Regions from separate parts of the Streptomyces sp. NPDC107562 genome, predicted to be linked through region 1. Evidence: riboswitches for the same ligand, from Rfam matches in the RefSeq annotation. Region 1 holds a riboswitch; the other holds the start of a gene.
The links. A riboswitch is a leader RNA that binds a small molecule or an ion and turns the genes downstream of it on or off. The one in region 1 is predicted to bind cyclic di-AMP.

Region 1 (3,549 bases):
CGACGACTCGCCGCGCAGCCGTCGGCCGATCCACGGCACCAGGTACTCACGCGCCCAGTGGACGTCGTCCCGGCGCACGTCGAGGGCACCGCGCGGCGGAAGCGGCGGCCACGGCTGCTCCGGGTCGGCGGGGACGGCCAGGCGCAGGGCCTGCCCGGCGCGCAGCGCCACGCGGGTGTGCCCTTCGGGCGACAGGTGCAGCCGGTCGTGGTCCCAGGCGCGCCGGTCCTGCACGGACTTGAGCGACCACAGGTCGAGCACGGGACAGCCGTACCGGTCGGCGATGGCGCGCACATGGCCGTTGTAGGTGGCGATCTTGCCGCGCAGATGCCGCAGGAGGGGAACGCCGCGGGTGTCGAAGCCGGTGGTCACGAGGACGGTGCCCACGGTGGCGGTCAGCGCGGCGACCCCGCGCTCGAAGCGCTCCGCCACGTCGTCGGGGTCGGTGCCGGGACGGATGATGTCGTTGCCGCCGGCGCTGAACGAGACCAGGTCCGGGGCGAGTTCCGCGGCCCTCGGGACCTGCTCCGCCACGATCTGGTCGAGCAGCCTGCCGCGCACGGCGAGGTTGGTGTACTGGAAGTCGCCCTCGGCCCGGCGGTCCGCGAGCAGTACGGCGAAACGGTCGGCCCAGCCGACGAACGCCCCGTCCGGGCCGGGGTCGCCGACGCCCTCGGTGAAGCTGTCCCCCACCGCCACGTACGACCCGATCACTGATGTGCTGTCACTCTTCGAATCGTCTGCCACGTCGGGACATGATTCCTGTTCGAATGTGACCTACGCGACCGTAGGCAGGGGTTGACGGACGGTGAGAAAGGCCACGGCCAAAGGATTGGTCAACTCCGGAATAAGGCCGGTGCGCCCGACGGCGGGTACGCCGAAGGCCGGACCCCGGAAGCGGGGTCCGGCCTTCGGCCGGTGTGCGAGGCGGGCGTCAGCCGACCGTCACGCCCTTGGAGGCGAGGTAGGCGACCGGGTCGACGTCCGAGCCGTAGTCCGGGGTGGTGCGGATCTCGAAGTGCAGGTGCGGGCCGGTGGAGTTGCCGGTGGAGCCCGACAGGCCTATCTGCTGGCCCCCGGTCACGCTCTGACCGCTGGAGACGGACAGCGAGGAGAGGTGGGCGTACTGGGCGTAGAAGCCGTCGGCGAGCTTGATGACGACCTGGTTGCCGTAGGAACCGGCCCAGCCCGCGGAGACGACCGTGCCCGCGCCCACGGACTTGAGCGGCGTGCCGCTCGCGGCAGCGAAGTCGACACCCGTGTGGTAGCCGCTGGCCCACATGCTGCCCGCCACGCGGTAGGCGGTGCCGACGCCGGCGCCGTCCACGGGGGCGGAGAAGCCGCCGGCGGCCGGGGCCTCGGCGGCGGCGGGCTCGGGCGCCTCCGCCTCCGCCGCGGGCTCAGAGCTCTCGGAGCTCTCGGAGCTCTCGGAGGACGGTGACGCGGTGGCCGCCGAGGAATCGGCCGCGGAGGAACCGGAGGACGACGAGGCCGGCTCGTCGGCGCCCGACTCGGCCCGCTCGCCGATCGTGAGCTTCAGACCGGGGTGGATGAGCGAGGGGTTCTCGCCGACCGCCTCCCGGTTGTCCTCGTAGAGCCGCTGCCAGCCACCGTTGACATCCTGCTCGTCGGCGATCTTCGCGAGGTAGTCGCCCACCCGCACGGAGTACGTCCGGGCGCCCGACTTCTGCGCGGCGGCCTGCTTCTCGGCGGACTGCTTCTCGGCGACCTGCTGCCGAACGGCCGTCTGCTGGGCCGGGATCGACGAGACGGCCTTCTCCGCGGCGGACTGGACCGGGGCGGCGTGGGCGCCGGCGGCCCCCATCAGCGGCAGGGCGAGCGCGGCGCCACCGGTTCCGGCGACGGCGATGGAGCGGGTGAAGCGCTGGGTCTTCGGACGGCGGTGCTTACCCTTCGCGGGCATGGCGAATTCCTCTCCGGCGCCTGCGAGGTGAGCTGTCGGGTGCGGACTGGAGATGTCCGGCCGCGTGGGGACGCGGCTGTACCCCAAGCCGTTCCGGAGACCGGAACAGGCAGTTGTACCTGTGGGTCCCCCGCTCCTGCCGAACACGGGTGGGTTAGCGCGGGCACCGGGCGGCGGCAGGATTCGGCGTCCGTCCGGATCGGGTGGAACGTAAGCGACCGAGACGCAACGGGACAAGCAAGAGGTTTCACCGGAACGCCGTTTTCGTGATCCGTTCGCCCGATTTCCGGTCACACTCCGTGCAGTGGGGCGCATGTGCATTCCGTAAACGCCCTTGAAGGCATGTGAATTACGTGAGCATGACGAGCGACGCTCGGTCACGAATATGACGCTGCTCACGTGACACTGCTCCAGGCTTCCCCATTCCAGAGCGAGTTGGAGCGAATTTCGTTATTGAGACAGAAGGTACAGAAAGGACATACGAGGCGTGTCGCCGCTGGATCGCGTGTCGTATCGTCAAGGCGTGCCCGTCGACGAGTCGCGCCGGCGGGGTGGATGGGAGGGAGCCCCCGTGACGCAGCAGGTGCCGTCGACCGAGCCCGAACTGGCCGGAGTGCGCAACTTCCGTGACGTGGGCGGGCTGCCGACGGTGGACGGACGCCGGGTGCGGCAGGGAGTGCTGTTCCGCAGCGGCCACCTCGCGCACGCCACCGCACAGGACGCCGTGTTCCTGGCCTCCCTGGAGCTGCACACGATCTTCGACTTCCGCAACGCCGCAGACCAGAAGCTGGAGGGCCCGGACGTGGAGCTGCCGGGCGTGCGCAACGTGAACCTGCCGCTGACGGACCCCGCGGACGGCGCCGAGTTCTGGAAGATGGTCCGGGACGGCGATCTGGAGCAGCTGCGCGAGGTCCTGTCCGACGGCAAGGCGGCGGACCGGATGATCACCTCGTACCGCGCGATCGTCACGGAGCGCACCGCCGAGCACTCCCAGGTGCTGCACGCCCTCGCCGAGGACAGCGTCCCCGCGCTGATGCACTGCGCCGCGGGCAAGGACCGCGCCGGCCTGTCGATCGCCGTCACGCTGCTCGCGGTGGGCGTGGAGCGCGAGGCGATCCTCGCCGACTACCTGGAGTCCAACGCCAAGCACCGCCGCTACAAGGTGCACCGGGGCGGCAGCTCCGCCTCCGCCTACTCCCCGGAGGTCATGGAGCTGCTCAGCCCGCTCTTCGACGCGCGCGCCGAGTATCTGACGGCCGCGTTCGAGACCATCGAGGCGACCTGGGGCGACGTCGACACCTATCTGGCGCAGGGGCTCGGCGTCACCCCCGGGACCCGGGAGCGACTGCGCGAGCGCCTGCTCGACTGACTCCTACTTCACCCCCGCCCCCTACTTCGCCCCGACCTCGAACAGCAGATAGAGGAAGCCGGCGAAGAGGTGTCCCGCCACGATGTAGATGACGAACCGGACCCAGATGCCGCGGGGAATCTTCCCCTCGATGTCACTCATGGCGTGTCTCCCGTGATAGGGCCGAGGCACAGCACGGCCGTGGGGCTCTGCAGCAGGGTGTGGACGAAGAGGAGGTCGACCCCGCCCGGGTCCTGGGCGGCGATGCGGTGCGGGG
Region 2 (3,549 bases), on a different contig from region 1:
GCGTGGTTGGTGTCCTGGTACTCGTCGACCAGGACGTGCCGGAAGCGGCGGCGGTAGTGCTCGGCGACGTCCGGGAAGGCGCGGAGCAGGTTGACCGTCGTCATGATCAGGTCGTCGAAGTCGAGGGCGTTGGCCTCGCGCAGGCGTGACTGGTACAGCGCGTAGGCCTGGGCGAGGGTCTTCTCGAAGCCTCCCCCAGACTCCGTCTGGGAGGTGCCCCCAGTGGCCTGGGCGGCGAAGTCCTCCTCGTCGATCAGCTCGTTCTTGAGGTTGCTGATCTTGGCGCTGAAGGACTTGGGCGGGTAGCGCTTGGGGTCGAGGTCCAGGTCGCGGCAGACCAGGGACATCAGGCGCTTGCTGTCGGCGGCGTCGTAGATCGAGAAGGACGACGTGAAACCGAGCTTCTTGGACTCCCGGCGCAGGATGCGCACGCAGGCGCTGTGGAAGGTCATCACCCACATCGCGTTGGCCCGGGGGCCGACCAGTCGCTCGACGCGCTCCTTCATCTCGCCCGCGGCCTTGTTGGTGAAGGTGATCGCGAGGATCTGGCCGGGGTGCACCCCGCGCTCGGCGAGGAGGTGGGCGATGCGGTGGGTGAGGACACGCGTCTTGCCGGAGCCCGCGCCCGCCACGATGAGCAGGGGGGACCCGGCGTGCACGACGGCGGCGCGCTGGTTGTCGTTCAGCCCCTCCAGGAGCGTGGCGGCGTCCAGGGCGGGGCGCGGGGCGCCGTCGCGGTAGTAGGCGTCCCGGTCCGGAGGCGCGTCGAACTTCCCGCCGAACAGATCGTCCGGCAACGACTCCGGAGCGTGATCGTCCTCGGGCGGTGACGGAGGCTCCTCATGGGCCCGTGGGGCCTGGAGGTCCGCCAGGAAGCTGTCGTCAAAGAGGCTGCTCATCGCTCTCCGAGTCTAGGGCGCCCCACCGACAACCCGCTGCCGCCCCGGAAACATCCCGGGCCCCGGGGCCGACGGCCACCGCGGGCCCGGCCCGCCACCGCCCGGCCCGCCGTCACCAGGACCTCGGCGCCGACCAGCGCTCACGGTCCGAACACGACCTCGCGCGGCGCGTGACCACTGACTGAAGGTCACGAAAATGTATCGGGCATATCACCCACCAACCTTCACACGGGCCACACGAGTTGGCTACGGTGCCGGACAGGCCGCACGACTCTTACCGGCGAACGTCGCCGGGCCGCGCGGCCTCCGCCGAGTCCGATGCGCCCAAGGCAGCCGGAGCCGGGGACCCACCGAACTTGGGGTGAATCGACCCAAATCCCTCCGGGGAGCGGGTCGTAGGGCAACCCTTCCGAACCACCCGCCCGAACCCGACAGCTAACCCGGTAGGCGGCAGATGGAAGGAGTCGCCTCCTTTGGCGTCGCACCGCAAGTCGCGCCCCACCGGCGCGCGGGTGGCAGGCATACGCACACCGGCCCTCGCCACCGCTGCCCTGACCTCCGTGGCCCTGCTCTCCCAGACCGCCCATGCCGAGCCCTCGGCCGACGACAAGCCGAGCCTCGAGGAGGTCGAGAAGAAGGTCGACGATCTCTACCGACAGGCGGAGTCGGCGACCGAGAAGTACAACGCGGGCAAGGAGAAGACCGCGAAACAGCGCAAGCGCGTCGACACCCTCCTGGACGACGTCGCCCAGCGCACCCAGAAACTGAACGAGGCGCGTGAGGAACTGGGGACGTACGCGGCCGCCCAGTACCGCACCGGGGCCTCCGTCCCCGACACCGCCACCTTCCTGCTCGCCGACTCCCCGCAGGACTACTTCGACCAGAACCAGCTGATGGGCCGTCTGACCAACCGCCAGAAGGGCGCGGTCGACGAGTACTTCAGCGAGCAGTCGGCGACGATGAAGAAGCGCCAGGAGGCCACACGGAGCCTGGAGACGCTCACCGAGTCGCAGAGCGATCTTCAGTCGGCCAAGGCCACCGTCCAGAAGAAGCTCGCCGACGCGCGGCAGCTGCTGTCGGACCTGACCGCCGAGGAGAAGGCCCGCCTCGCGGCGATCGAGAAGAAGAAGCAGGAGGAGGCCGAGCGCAAGGCCGCCGAGCTCGCCCGGCAGCAGGCGGAGGAGCAGCGGCGCCAGGAGGCGGCCCAGCAGGAGCAGGAGTCCTCGGGCGCCGGTTCCTCGGGCGCCGGTTCCTCGGCCGGCACGGGCACCGAGTCCGGCTCCGGCGACTCCGCCTCGGACACCGGGTACGCCACCAAGGCGGAGAAGGCGCTCGCCTTCGCCCGCGCGCAGATCGGCAAGCCGTACGTCTGGGGTGCCACCGGCCCCGAGTCCTACGACTGCTCAGGCCTCACCCAGGCCGCGTGGAAGGCCGCCGGCGTCACCCTCCCGCGCACCACCTACGACCAGGTCGACGCCGGCACGACGGTCTCCGTCGCCGCCGCCCGGCCGGGCGACCTGATCTTCTTCTACGACGACGTCACCCACGTCGGCCTGTACATCGGCAACGGCATGATGATCCACGCCCCGAAGCCCGGCGCGTACGTCCGCGAGGAGTCCGTCTACTACGACGGCGAGTCCTCCATCCACAGCGTGGTCCGCCCGGCCTGACACCGGCGCCCCCAGGCGGTCGCGGAGGCGGCCGAAGGGCTCACACGCGCGCGTGCGGCGGTTTCCGCGGCACGCGCGCGTGGGACGGGCGTCAGGTCCAGAGCACGGCGATGAAGACGTTCGCCGCGGTCAGCAGTCCCACCAGGCCGAACATGCCCTTGTCGACCTTCTCGTCGTCCCGCTTCACGTAGACCAGGCCGAGGATCACGATCAGCAGCGCCAGTTTCACGCCGATCTTGATGTTGTCGACGGGCTGGTCGTCCGCCTGGTTCAGGCCGACCAGGATCACGCCGGTGACCAGCATGGTCAGTGCGCCGTGCAGCATCGCCGGGACGAATCGCGCGGTGCCCTGGCCCATCGCCTTCATCTGGGTCAGGAAGCCACCGAGGAGGGCGGCGATGCCGATGATGTGCAGGCCGACGAAGAGGTGGATGAGTACGTCCATGGGGCCGGAGCCTAATCAGGAGGGGCGCGCCCGCCCCACACCGGGCTGCCCCACACCCTGCGGCCCGGCGGCGGGCCTCCCGGCACCGGGCCGCCCCCGGCGCAAGGCGTCTGCATATATGCGCCCCATAGCAGCCCCGCGCTCCCGCCCGGCCCGGAATCGCCGCATCGGTCATCGCGCCGCGTGAAGACGTCGGCGCCGAAACGCGCGCCCGATCACATACGGTCACCCACCGTTCCCCTGGCGTCACTTCCGCACAAGGCGTCACCACCACGACACGCCCGGGTTTAGCGTCCTCCACCAGGTGACCGGCTCCCCACCGCCGCCCCTGGCCAGAGGCGGCAGCCGGACACCACCGCCGAAAGGTCCGGCGGCGCCCCGCATCCCCTGTGCGGGGCGCCGCCGGACGCGTCAGCCGCCCCGGCGCGGTCGTACGTCCACCCGGTGGCCGTACGGACCGGCGGTCGCCCGAGTCGTACGAAAGGACGTGCAGTCCACGTGGCAGCCCACCGCAAGCCCCGACCACGCTCGGCCA

Region 2: it holds a riboswitch for cyclic di-AMP, as region 1 does, so the genes downstream of both, ACZ7LV_RS22415 (C40 family peptidase) here and ACZ7LV_RS36620 (M23 family metallopeptidase) in region 1, are expected to answer to the same signal.

What each region holds. Positions count from the first base shown of each region.
Region 1 is NZ_JBVKBE010000022.1:4,464-8,012, reverse strand. It holds gene ACZ7LV_RS36625 (SGNH/GDSL hydrolase family protein) at 1-714, opposite strand, end outside; gene ACZ7LV_RS36620 (M23 family metallopeptidase) at 935-1,924, opposite strand; cyclic di-AMP (ydaO/yuaA leader) riboswitch at 1,929-2,086, opposite strand; gene ACZ7LV_RS36615 (tyrosine-protein phosphatase) at 2,496-3,293, shown strand; gene ACZ7LV_RS36610 (DUF6126 family protein) at 3,315-3,434, opposite strand; gene ACZ7LV_RS36605 (helix-turn-helix domain-containing protein) at 3,431-3,549, opposite strand, start outside.
Region 2 is NZ_JBVKBE010000008.1:81,433-84,981, forward strand. It holds gene pcrA (DNA helicase PcrA) at 1-899, opposite strand, end outside; cyclic di-AMP (ydaO/yuaA leader) riboswitch at 1,211-1,364, shown strand; gene ACZ7LV_RS22415 (C40 family peptidase) at 1,373-2,569, shown strand; gene ACZ7LV_RS22420 (hypothetical protein) at 2,661-3,014, opposite strand; gene ACZ7LV_RS22425 (C40 family peptidase) at 3,513-3,549, shown strand, end outside.